One region of the Lentzea roselyniae genome, then DNA from elsewhere that is predicted to be linked to it. Evidence: riboswitches for the same ligand, from Rfam matches in the RefSeq annotation. Region 1 holds a riboswitch; each other region holds the start of a gene.
The links. Region 1 has a riboswitch for glycine ahead of gcvP (aminomethyl-transferring glycine dehydrogenase). Riboswitches for the same ligand answer to the same signal wherever they lie in the genome.
Positions count from the first base shown of each region.

Region 1 (3,988 bases):
CGCTAAACGATCACTAAACGTCACCTGAACGTCCTACATCGGGTGACGGCGTGACTCTCTACCTGAGGTTGAGCGTCGACACTCCCCGCGCGTCGCGTTGACCTGCCCTCTGACCGGTCTTACCGTCGAACTCGAGTGGACGTCGCTGGTTTGCGTGAGCTGACGTAGCGGCTTGACGGCCATGAGTTTCGTGGCCGTTCCGAGGGGAGGCAGGCGTGGTCGAGGAAGCGCCCGTTCGGGCCGAATCCGGGCAGCAGGGTGAGCTGTTCCCGGACTCCTCGCTGCCGGACGAGCTCGTCGGTTACCGGGGTCCCGCGGCGTGTCAGATCGCGGGCATCACGTACCGGCAGCTCGACTACTGGGCCAGGACCGGCCTCGTCGCTCCGACGGTGCGGATGGCGCACGGCTCCGGCAGTCAGCGGCTGTACTCGTTCAAGGACATCCTGGTCCTGAAGGTCGTCAAGCGACTGCTGGACACCGGGGTCTCGCTGCAGAACATCAGGGTCGCGGTCGACCACCTGCGCCGCCGCGGCGTGCAGGACCTGGCGAAGATCACGTTGTTCTCCGACGGCACGACCGTCTACGAGTGCACCTCGCCTGAGGAGGTCGTCGACCTGCTGCAGGGCGGCCAAGGCGTGTTCGGCATCGCGGTCTCCGGCGCCATGCGGGAGATCAGCGGCACGATCCACGAGTTCCCGGCCGAACGTGCGGACGGCGTCGAGATCGCTCCCATGACGGAGGACGAGCTGGCGCGTCGCCGCCGGGAGCGCGCGACCGGCTGAGAGACCGTGGCCGACCGGCTGTCCCTCGTGGCCAGTCGGCAGCAGCGTCGCGATCGTGCCGCTCTCTAGCGTTGAGCGCATGATCTGCACACCCTCCTATCAGGTCGTGAACGTGCTGGCCGCCGCGGTGCAGCGAGCGTCCCGGCTGGAGTTCGGCCTCGTCGGCACCGAGAACCTGTTGATCGCACTGGCGGACACGATCGGCCCCGGCCGCAGACTGGGTGTGAAGTCGGTTCGGGCACAGGCGATGGCCAGGAGCTGGACCGGTGACGACGGTGGCGCCTGTGAGGCTGATCCCGGCGTGGCCGCACTGATGCGCACAGCCCACGACCGCGCCGGTGCCGAGCCCGCGTTGCCGGTCAGCCGGGCGTTGGACGAGTGCTTGCGTGCGGCGATCGCCGAGGCCGGCGACGGTGTGCTGACCACGACGCATCTCTCGGTGGCGTTGCTGTCGCTGGAGTACGGACGCGCCGCCGAACTGTTCACCGTCCTGCGTGTGGATGTCGAGGCCACGGTCGAAGCAGTGCGGAAAGCCGCGGAACCGGAAGAGGCTCCCGCCGTGCGACTGCTGCGCAAGGCCGGGGCGTTGGAGGGTGACACCGGTGGCGGTTACGTGCGCTGGCTGATCCGGTTTGTCGCCCGCAGCCAGGGTCTGGGCGGACCGGTGCTGACCGTGGTGCGGAACGAGGCGACGAGGCTCGCGGTGGCCGCCGGGCGTCAGGAAGCCACGGCTGCGGACCTGGTGGCGGCGGTGCTGACGGTCGACGACCAGCTGACGGCCGCCGGGCAGTGGTTGCGGCCGGAGTTCGAGTCCGGTGGGGCGGCGGCGCTGCGGGCGGCAGGAGTGGACCCGGCCGCGTTGCCGGCCGCGTCCGGTGCCGGGGTCGAGCGGTTCGTCGAGGGCGCGAAGCTCGTCGCGGCGCAGCGCGGGGACGACGTGGTGGGCACCTCGCACCTGCTGGTGGCGGTGCGCGAGGACCTGCTCGACCCGGTCGGCAGGGTGCTGCGCGATCTCGCTGTTGAGACGTAGGTCGCGTCCCTGGGGACTAGGTGGGCCACCTGCGGGTATTCTTCGCGGGTAGTCGCTGAACTCAGGCGGGAGAGACCGGGCCTCGAACCCGGCGCCGAAGGAGCAAGTCCCTCCCCGGGAACCTCTCAGGCATCCAGGACCGCGTGAGCGAGACGCCTCTGGAAAGTGGACCGCTGAAGATCTTTTTGCGGTCCCGCCGACGGTGAAAGCCCTGGTTCGCGCCGGGGTGAACCTCTCAGGCGCCCCTCGGGGTACGGACAGAGCGGGGAGGGCACCAGGACACGTGTGCCCGCAGCCCCCGGAGGCGTTTGATGTCGCAGGACCGCATTCCGCTCGCCGCTCTCGAGCACGGCACCCCGTTCGCCGACCGCCACGTCGGTCCGCGCCCCGCCGAACTCGCGCGCATCCTCGACGTCATCGGCGTCGGGTCGCTGGAGGAGCTGGCGCAGCGCGCGGTGCCTTCGTCCATTCACGAGCGCGACCTCGTGCTGGACCTGCCCGCCCCGGCCACCGAGACCGAGGCGCTCGCCGAGCTGCGTGAGCTCGCGTCCCAGAACCGGCCGATGACGCAGATGATCGGTCTCGGCTACTACGACACCGTCACGCCGGGCGTGATCCTGCGCAACGTGCTGGAGTCGCCCGCCTGGTACACCGCGTACACGCCGTACCAGCCGGAGATCTCGCAGGGCCGCCTCGAGGCGCTGCTGAACTTCCAGACCATGGTCGGCGACCTGACCGGCCTGCCGGTGGCGAACGCGTCCATGCTGGACGAGTCGACCGCCGCCGCCGAGGCGATGACGCTGGTGCGCCGCGCCGGTCGGTCCAAGTCGAACAAGTTCGTCGTGGACGCCGACACGCTGCCGCAGACGCTCGCCGTCATCGAGACGCGCGCCGAGCCGCTGGGCATCGAGATCGTCGTCGCCGACCTGTCGCAGGGCATCGAGGGCCTCGGCCTGGGCGGTGACTTCTTCGGTGTGCTGCTCTCGTACCCCGGCGCGTCTGGTGTGGTGCGCGACCAGGCCGGCCTGGTCGAGGAGATCCACGCCGCCGGTGCGCAGGCCGTGGTCGCCGCCGACCTCCTCGCGCTGACGCTGCTGCGCGCGCCGGGCGAGATCGGCGCGGACGTCGTCATCGGCACCACCCAGCGCTTCGGTGTGCCGATCGGGTTCGGTGGCCCGCACGCCGGTTACATGGCCGTCCGGTCCGGGCTGGAGCGTCAGCTGCCCGGCCGTCTCGTCGGTGTCTCCGTCGACGCCGACGGCTCGCTGGCCTACCGCCTCGCGCTGCAGACGCGCGAGCAGCACATCCGCCGCGAGAAGGCCACGTCGAACATCTGCACCGCGCAGGTGCTGCTGGCCGTGATCGCCTCCATGTACGCCGTCTACCACGGTCCCGAGGGCCTGCGCGCCATCGCGACCCGTGTGCACCGCATGGCCACCGTGCTCGCCACGGGCCTGTGCGAGGCCGGTCTGGACGTCGTGCACGGCGAGTTCTTCGACACCGTCCAGGTGCGCGTCGAGGGTCAGGCCGCCCGGATCGTCGAGAAGGCGCGCGAGGCAGGCATCAACCTGCGCCAGGTCGACGCCGACGTCGTGGCGATCGCCTGCGACGAGAAGACCACGCGGGCGCACGTCGTCGCTGTGTGGGAAGCCTTCGGGGTCACCGGGTCCGATGTGGACGCCATCGACGCCGACACCGCGGACGGCATCCCGGCAGACCTTCGCCGCACGTCCGACTACCTGACGCATCCGGTCTTCCACGCGCACCGCTCCGAGACCGCGCTGCTGCGTTACCTGCGTGCGTTGTCGGACAAGGACGTCGCGCTCGACCGCAGCATGATCCCGCTCGGCTCCTGCACGATGAAGCTGAACGCCACCGCGGAGATGGAGTCCATCACGTGGCCGGAGTTCTCGACGCTGCACCCCTTCGCGCCCGTCGAGGACGCCGCAGGCCTGTTGAAGATCGTCTCTGACCTCGAGGCCTGGCTGGCCGAGCTCACCGGCTACGACGCGGTGTCCCTGCAGCCCAACGCCGGTTCGCAGGGCGAGTTCGCCGGTCTGCTGGCGATCCGTGCCTACCACCGCGCGAACGGCAACGCCGACCGCGACGTCTGCCTGATCCCGTCGTCGGCCCACGGCACCAACGCCGCGTCCGCCGTCATGGCCGGCATGCGCGT
Region 1 covers NZ_BAABBE010000013.1:154,242-158,229, forward strand. The annotation lists gene ABFX45_RS24085 (MerR family transcriptional regulator) at 216-782, shown strand; gene ABFX45_RS24090 (Clp protease N-terminal domain-containing protein) at 862-1,812, shown strand; glycine riboswitch at 1,869-1,964, shown strand; gene gcvP (aminomethyl-transferring glycine dehydrogenase) at 2,124-3,988, shown strand, end outside.

Region 2 (3,988 bases), on a different contig from region 1:
CGGCGTCGTGTAGTCGTGGGTCGGGATGCCGCACCTGTCGTCGACGGTCACGTCCTTCGGCACAGCCCGGTTCTTGGCCTTGTTGAAGTAGTCGGCCAGCACCCGCCGCGAGTCGTTCGCACCGCCGATGTCGCACCAGATGACGTCGGGGTCGTACCCGTCGACCAGTTCGGTCATCTGAGGTGCCTGGTAGTCCTTCACGAAGTCCCGCCCGGCCTGGTAGCCGGTGTAGGGCTCGGGTGCGCCGGTCCACGGGTTGCGGGGCGCGTGACCCGACCACGGGTTGTCCGGGTTGAACCACTCGGGCATCGAGAAGTAGAGCCCGTTCTTCATCCCCGGCGTGTACTTCCGTGACGCGTCGAACAGCTCCTTCACCAGGTCACGGCGAGGACCGAGGTCGACGGAGTCACGTCCGGACACCTTCGAGTCCCACAACGCGAAGCCCTCGTGGTGCTTCGAGGTGAGCACGTAGTACTTCGCCCCGGCCTCCTCGAACAGCCGGACCCATTCGCGCGGGTCGAACTTCGCCGCGGTGAACTGCGGGATGAACTGGTCGTACGCGAAGTCCATCCCGTACGTCGCCGCGTGGTACGGGTTCACGGCGTTGTTCGGGTTCTGCATCCACTGCCAGTACCACTCCGCGTACTGCTCACCCGGCGGCGACCACGCGGGCACCGAGTACAGGCCCCAGTGGATGAAGATCCCGAACTTGGCGTCGTCGAACCAGTACGGCGACTCGTGGGTGCCCAACGACGCGTCAGTCGCCTGGTAGTCCGCTACGCCCAGGGTGAACTTGGCCTTCTGCGAGGCGGAAACACGACCGGAAGTCGCGATGACCTTCCCGTCGAAGGTGCCGGTCCGGTAGGCGTGGATGCCGATCCGCACCCGCGCCTCCTCTCCTGGCGCGAGCCGCTTCACCGACGCGGGCGCGAGCGTCACCACGCCGAGGCCTTCTGCGCGCACCCGGATGTTCGACATCCACTGGTCGCCGAGGTTCACGACGGTGGCCTCGATCGTCTGGCCACCCAGCCGCGGCAGCTTGTTCGTGCTGCGCGCGGACCGGACCGCGAGCACCTCTCCCTTGCCCGCCGGCTGCAGCGACAGGGCGAACACGTGCAACGACGACTTGCCCTCGACCGCCGGGTTCGTCACGGGCAGCGTGAGGCCGACGGCGTCCTTCGACGGATCTGTCCACACCTGACCGGTGCCGATCGACACCGGGTGCTGGTCGGTCCCGCCGGGGGAGTACCGGTAGGGCGCGGAGATCGGACCACTGCCCGAGTACCAGTCAGGTCCGGTGAGCGCGGCGGCGCTGGTCGAACCGTCCGCGTAGTGCACGGTCGCGGTGCCTCCCGCAGCGCCGTAGGACGACTCCACGAGGAAGTGCGCGGTCAGGTAGCGGCCGCTGGGTAGGTCGATCCGCTGGCCGAGTGAGACCGCGTTGTTGTTCTTCGACTGTGTGCTGCCCGGGAACAGATAGGGCACGCCATCGGCTGTGACCTGCCCGGACGGGAGTGCTTCCGCAGGGAAGGCGTAACCGGAGCCGTCGAAGTTCCCGGTCCGGTCCGCGGCTGTGTCGATGCCGTCGTTGTTGAAGTGGGAGTCGATCGGAACAGGGATGGGTTGAGGGACGTCCGCTGCGCTCGCGGTGGAGACCGAGGCGGTCAGAAGCGAGGCGAGCAGAGCGACGGTGAGCGCTGTCCTCATGAAACCTCCGATGTCTGGGTTTCAATCTGTGGTAGCGCTTTCCCGGCTGTCAACCATCTCGCGTTGACACTTGGCAGCGGACGCACATAGCGTTCGCGCCGAGAACTGAAGACCGGCCGCGGTGCCCGTGAGGCACCAGAACCCGAGTGGGAGAGACCTCGACGAGCGAGTCGGGGCGCCGAAGGGGCAAGCTCCCGCACACTCTCAGGCAGCAAGACCGCTCGGGGTAGGCAACTCTGCACGGCGGAGGGGGCGCAAGTTTCCTGACCGAGCCGTGAAGCCAGAGGAGTCGCCGTGGAGTTCCCCGAGAACCTGCTCTACACCGTCGAGCACGAGTGGGTCGACTGGACGCCGGGTACCCAGGAACCGTTGACCTGCGGAATCACCGAGTACGCCGCGGACGCCCTCGGTGACATCGTCTTCGTTCAGCTCCCCGAGGTCGGCGCGAAGGTCGTCTCGAACGAGGCGTGCGGTGAGCTCGAGTCCACCAAGTCGGTCAGCGACCTGTTCTCGCCCGTCACCGGTGAGGTGATCGAGGTCAACAGCGCGGTCGTGGACGACCCGGCGATCATCAACAACGAGCCGTACGGCGCCGGCTGGTTGTTCAAGGTGCGCGTCGAGTCGGCGGAGAACCTGCTCACGGCTGCCAAGTACGCCGAGCTCACCAAAGACTGACTGCAGACCACCACCGCGAAGGACTGATCAGTGGCGATCAGCGTTTTCGACCTTTTCTCCGTCGGCATCGGGCCGTCCAGCTCCCACACGGTCGGCCCGATGCGCGCGGCGGCGATGTTCGTCGAGAAGCTCGGGGCACGGGTGTCCGAAGTGGACCGCGTGCACGTCGAGCTGTTCGGCTCGCTCGGCGCGACCGGGCACGGTCACGGCAGCCCGAAGGCCGTCTTCCTCGGCCTTGAAGGCAATCTGCCGGAAGAAGTCGACCCGGCGATCGCGGCCGTCCGCGTCGAGGAGATCGTCGCGAGTGGACGCCTGAAGCTCGGTGGCACGCACGAGATCGGCTTCGTGCACGACCGCGACCTCGTCATGCACCGCCGCAAGTCGCTTCCGTTGCACCCCAACGGGATGAGCTTCGAGGCCTACAAGGGCGAGGAGTCGGTCGAGCAGGCCGTCTACTACTCGATCGGCGGCGGGTTCGTCGTCGACGAGAACGCGAGCGGCACCGACCGGATCAAGCCGGACACCACCCCGCTGCCGCATCCCTTCCTGACCGGCGACCAGCTGCTCGCGCGCACCCGTGAGACCGGCCTGTCGATCAGCGAGATCATGATGGCCAACGAGCTGTCGTGGCGGTCGGAAGAGGAAGTGCGCCGAGGACTTCTGCACATCTGGCAGGTGATGCAGGAGTGCGTGGAACGCGGCTGCAACGAGCACGGCGTCCTGCCAGGCGGCCTCAAGGTCCGCCGCCGCGCCGCCGAGATGCGCAAGCGGCTGGAGGGCGAGCACTTCGCCACCGACCCGCTGCGGGTCATGGACTGGGTGACGCTCTTCGCGTTGGCCGTCAACGAGGAGAACGCGGCGGGCGGCCGTGTCGTCACCGCGCCGACCAACGGCGCGGCCGGCATCGTGCCCGCGGTCCTGCACTACTACACGAGGTTCGTGCCGGGAGCCAGCGACGACGGCGTCGTCAGCTTCCTGCTCACCGCGGGCGCGATCGGTGTGCTGTTCAAGGAGAACGCCTCGATCTCCGGCGCCGAGGTCGGGTGCCAGGGCGAGGTCGGCTCGGCGTGTTCGATGGCCGCCGGTGGTCTCGCCGAGGTCCTCGGCGGCACCCCGGAACAGGTCGAGAACGCCGCCGAGATCGCCATGGAGCACAACCTCGGCCTGACGTGCGACCCGATCGGCGGCCTGGTGCAGATCCCCTGCATCGAACGCAACGCGCTCGCGTCGATCAAGGCGATCACCGCGGCACGCATGGCGTTGCGCGGCGACGGCTCGCACTTCGTGTCGCTCGACAAGGTCATCAAGACCATGCGCGACACCGGCAAGGACATGTCGGTGAAGTACAAGGAGACCGCACGCGGCGGCCTCGCCGTCAACGTGATCGAGTGCTGACTCAGCGCGCGTCGTACGCGCGCTGCGCCTCCAGCACCTCGGGCATCCGCTCCTCCAGGAGATGGATCAACGAGAGCAGCCGCTCGGCCGTCTCGCGCCCGAGCGGCGTGAGGCTGTAGTCGACGCGCGGTGGGTTCGTGGGCTGCGCGTCGCGGTGCACGAGCCCGTCGCGCTCCAGCGCGTGCAACGTCTGGGACAGCATCTTCTCGCT
Region 2 covers NZ_BAABBE010000005.1:273,631-277,618, forward strand. The annotation lists gene ABFX45_RS11200 (alpha-L-fucosidase) at 1-1,707, opposite strand, end outside; glycine riboswitch at 1,845-1,937, shown strand; gene gcvH (glycine cleavage system protein GcvH) at 2,002-2,382, shown strand; gene ABFX45_RS11210 (L-serine ammonia-lyase) at 2,413-3,777, shown strand; gene ABFX45_RS11215 (winged helix-turn-helix transcriptional regulator) at 3,779-3,988, opposite strand, start outside.
Region 2: linked by a shared signal. The riboswitch ahead of gcvH (glycine cleavage system protein GcvH) and the one ahead of gcvP (aminomethyl-transferring glycine dehydrogenase) in region 1 are both predicted to bind glycine.

Region 3 (3,988 bases), on a different contig from region 1:
ATCATCACCTTCATCAGGAGCCTCTTCGGGACGGCGACCCCGATCAGCTAGTGACTCAGGGTGATCCTCGACCGTTCACGTTGGACCGGATGGGTGGAATGAGGCCAATCACGCACTGGTAACGGGTGTTCTGGCGATTCAGGGTCTGGCGATTGTCAGACCTACCGAATACCTTCCGCTGCAATGGCCGATCCCCGACCGACGAGGAGGCATGGATGGTCGAGGACTCCGGGGTCCACGAGCTGTTGAAGCAGTGGGCGGCTGAACGGTCTGATGACGCAGAGATGCAGGAGGTGAACCGGATCAAGAACGCGTGGCTCGCGGAGGCTCCCCCCTCGGCGCCCGGCATCCCCGTGCAGCGGGGAGGCAGCAAGGGCGGGTCGCGTGGCTTGGTCAAGGTCGACTCGGCGGATCCGGCCTACGTGGCCGCGATGCGCAAGCGGGCGCCGGAGGCACCCGAGGCGTTGCTCGCCGCCGCAGCGAGCTACTGGCAGCTGGTAGGTGACGTCAGCGAGGCCGAGCAGTGGTGGGACGCGGGCATCAGCCCGTTGGACCAGCGCGCGCTCGACTACCGCGCGGCGGGCCTGACCCCTGCCGACCTCGGGAGGCGCCTGGGACCGATGACGGTTCTCCAGCACCTCCGCCGTGGCTCTGCCGCGGCCTGGTGTGTCGCACGTCTGCAGAGGCAGCGCCGGGACGGCGTGGCGTAGAACGAAGATCGGGAGAGGTGTGCTCGCGGAACGCGCTCGCGGGAGTTCGTTCTACGGTGCCTTGTGGGGGCCGAGCCCCCACACCCCAGCCGGGGGCAAGCCCCCGGACCCCCAACCGGTTCGGCCTCCTGACGAGGAGGCCTCTACCTCGAGTGGATCCTTGTACGGGTCGGCCTCCTGATCCTGATGCGGAGGCCCCTACCTCGAGCGGATCCCTGAACGGGTCGGCCTCCCGGTGGAGGCCTCACCCAAGTGATTCGAGGGCAGGCTCTCGGAGGCGGGAGCCCTACCCAAGTAGTCTGGAGGCCGTGCGCGGCCTCCTTACACCTCAGCGAGTGTTGATCGGCCTTGGTTGCCTGATCGCACTGATCGCCTGTTGCGGACTCGCGTACTGGCAGTGGCAGCGTTTCGAGTCCGCCAGCGGCACGTTCCAGAACCTCGGTTACGTGCTCCAGTGGCCGCTCTTCGGCGTCTTCCCGCTCTTCATGGTGTGGCGCTTCCGCCGCCTGGCGCGCCAGCGCCGTGACGAGCCTCTCTCCGCACCGGAGCCGGTTGCGCCCGCTCCACGGCCGGTGACTACGGTTGACGCCGTCAAACCCGCGCCTGTCGAGCACTTCGACGACGAAGAAGACGCGGAGCTCGCGGCCTACAACCGCATGCTCGCGGACCTCAACGCGCGGGACGGTCGTTGAGCGAAGGCGGGCAGATGAAGGGTGCGTTGACCCGGTTCAGGGTCATGGCTTACGTGGTCGGTGTCTTCCTGTTGCTGCTGGTCGTGGCCATGGTGCTCAAGTACGCCGCGGACATGGGCGGGATGATGAAGGTCGTCGGCCCCGTCCACGGCTTCCTCTACGCCATCTACCTGGTGATTTCCGTCGACCTGGCGTTGAAGCTGCGCTGGTCGATCAAGGGCACCGCTCTCGTGCTGGTCGCCGGCACGATCCCGTTCCTGTCGTTCTGGGCCGAGCGCAAGGTGGTCGAGAAGACGGCGCAGGGCGTGCCGCTGTGACGTTTGGCCTGCTAGCGTCTGGGGCTACCAACTGAACACGGCCGTCGATGTCGCGCGGAAGAGACCTCTCCAGAGTTCGATCTCCGGAAGGCGCCGAAGGAGCAACTCCTCCCCGGAATCTCTCAGGCACAGGTACCGCGCGACGAAGGCAACTCTGGAAAGCAGGCGCCAGCGCCTCGCCCACGGTGCAAGCCACTCCGGTGGTGAAGCTCTCAGGCTCATGACAGAGGGGGAGGCTGCTCTGGAAGAGGAGTCTCCGATGGACCGTGTCATTCTTCTGTTGCCTCAGCCGGCCTCGTCCGGCTCTTCGGCGCACCCTGGAGGAGCGTTCTGATGTCCCGCCTCACGCCTCTGAACGCCGAGCACGAGCAGCTCGGCGCGATGTTCACCGACTTCGCGGGCTGGCGGATGCCGCTGCGCTACTCGAGCGAGCTCGCCGAGCACCACGCCGTGCGCACCACCGCGGGCCTGTTCGACCTCACGCACATGGGTGAGATCGTGCTGACCGGAGCCCAGGCGGGCGAGGCGCTCGACCACGCGCTCGTCGGCCACATCTCGGCGCTGGCGGTCGGCAAGGCGCGCTACACGATGATCACCCAGGCCGACGGCGGCGTGATCGACGACCTGATCGTGTACCGCCTCGGCGACGAGGAGTTCATGGTCGTCGCGAACGCCTCCAACGCCTCGGTGGTGGCCGAGGCGCTCGTCGAGCGCGCCGCCGGTTTCGACACCGTGGTCACGGACAAGTCCACCGACTACGCGTTGATCGCGATCCAGGGCCCGAAGTCGGTCGAGATCCTCGCCGGGCTGACCGGCACCGACCTCTCGACGGTCAAGTACTACGCGTCCTACCCGTCGAAGGTCGCCGGCGTCGACGCGCTGCTGGCCCGCACCGGCTACACGGGCGAGGAGGGCTTCGAGCTCTTCCTGGCACCCGCGGACGCTCCCGCCGTCTGGAACGCGCTGCTGGAGGCCGGTGCCGCGCACGAGCTCAAGCCGTGTGGCCTCGGCTGCCGCGACACGTTGCGTCTCGAGGCCGGGATGCCGTTGTACGGCAACGAACTCACGACTTCTCTCACTCCGTACCACGCGAACCTCGGCCGCGTCGTGAAGCTCGACAAGCCGGGCGACTTCGTCGGCCGCGACGCGCTGACGAAGGTCGCCGAGTCCGGGGTGGACTCGGTCCTGGTCGGACTGAAGACGCCGGAGCGCCGCGCCCCGCGGCACGGTTACGCGGTGCTGAACGGCGACGAGGTCGTGGGCGAGGTGACGTCGGGCGCGCTGTCCCCGACCCTCGGCTACTCCGTCGCCATGGCCTACGTGACGAAGGCGAGTGCCGAGCCCGGCACCCAACTGCTGGTGGACGTCCGCGGCAAGAAGCAGCCGGTCGAGGTCGTCGCACTTCCGTTCTACAAGCGTGCCAAGTAGGGAGATCTTCCAGATGTCCGACCAGTTCAACGCCTCCCTCGCGGAGTACGACCCCGAGGTCGCGCAGGCCGTTGCGGCCGAGCTGGCGCGCCAGCAGGGCACTCTCGAGATGATCGCCTCGGAGAACTTCACGCCCGTGTCGGTGCTGCAGGCGCAGGGCTCGGTGCTGACCAACAAGTACGCGGAAGGCTACCCCGGCCGCCGCTACTACGGTGGCTGCGAGCACGTCGACGTCGTGGAGCGCCTCGCCATCGAGCGCATCAAGTCGTTGTTCGGCGCCGGTTTCGCCAACGTCCAGCCGCACTCGGGCGCGCAGGCCAACGCGGCCGCGATGTTCGCGCTGCTGCAGCCCGGCGACACGATCCTGGGCCTGGACCTCGCGCACGGCGGCCACCTGACGCACGGCATGCGCATCAACTTCTCCGGCAAGCTCTACAACGTCGTGCCGTACCACGTTTCCGACTCCGACGGCCGCGTCGACATGGCCGAGGTCGAGCGCCTCGCCCAGGAGCACCGCCCGAAGCTGATCGTCGCCGGCTGGTCCGCCTACCCGCGCCAGCTGGACTTCGCCGAGTTCCGCCGCATCGCCGACTCGGTCGAGGCCTACCTGATGGTCGACATGGCGCACTTCGCCGGCCTGGTGGCCGCGGGCCTGCACCCGTCGCCCGTCCCGCACGCGCACGTGACGACGACGACCACGCACAAGACCCTCGGCGGTCCTCGTGGTGGCGTGATCCTGTCGAACGAGGCGGACATCGCCAAGAAGATCAACTCGGCGGTCTTCCCCGGCCAGCAGGGTGGTCCGCTGGAGCACGTGATCGCGGCCAAGGCCGTGGCGTTC
Region 3 covers NZ_BAABBE010000029.1:44,015-48,002, reverse strand. The annotation lists gene ABFX45_RS36435 (hypothetical protein) at 1-51, shown strand, start outside; gene ABFX45_RS36430 (transcriptional regulator) at 216-710, shown strand; gene ABFX45_RS36425 (hypothetical protein) at 1,046-1,402, shown strand; gene ABFX45_RS36420 (DUF3817 domain-containing protein) at 1,417-1,719, shown strand; glycine riboswitch at 1,765-1,867, shown strand; glycine riboswitch at 1,869-1,953, shown strand; gene gcvT (glycine cleavage system aminomethyltransferase GcvT) at 2,053-3,147, shown strand; gene glyA (serine hydroxymethyltransferase) at 3,161-3,988, shown strand, end outside.
Region 3: linked by a shared signal. The riboswitch ahead of gcvT (glycine cleavage system aminomethyltransferase GcvT) and the one ahead of gcvP (aminomethyl-transferring glycine dehydrogenase) in region 1 are both predicted to bind glycine.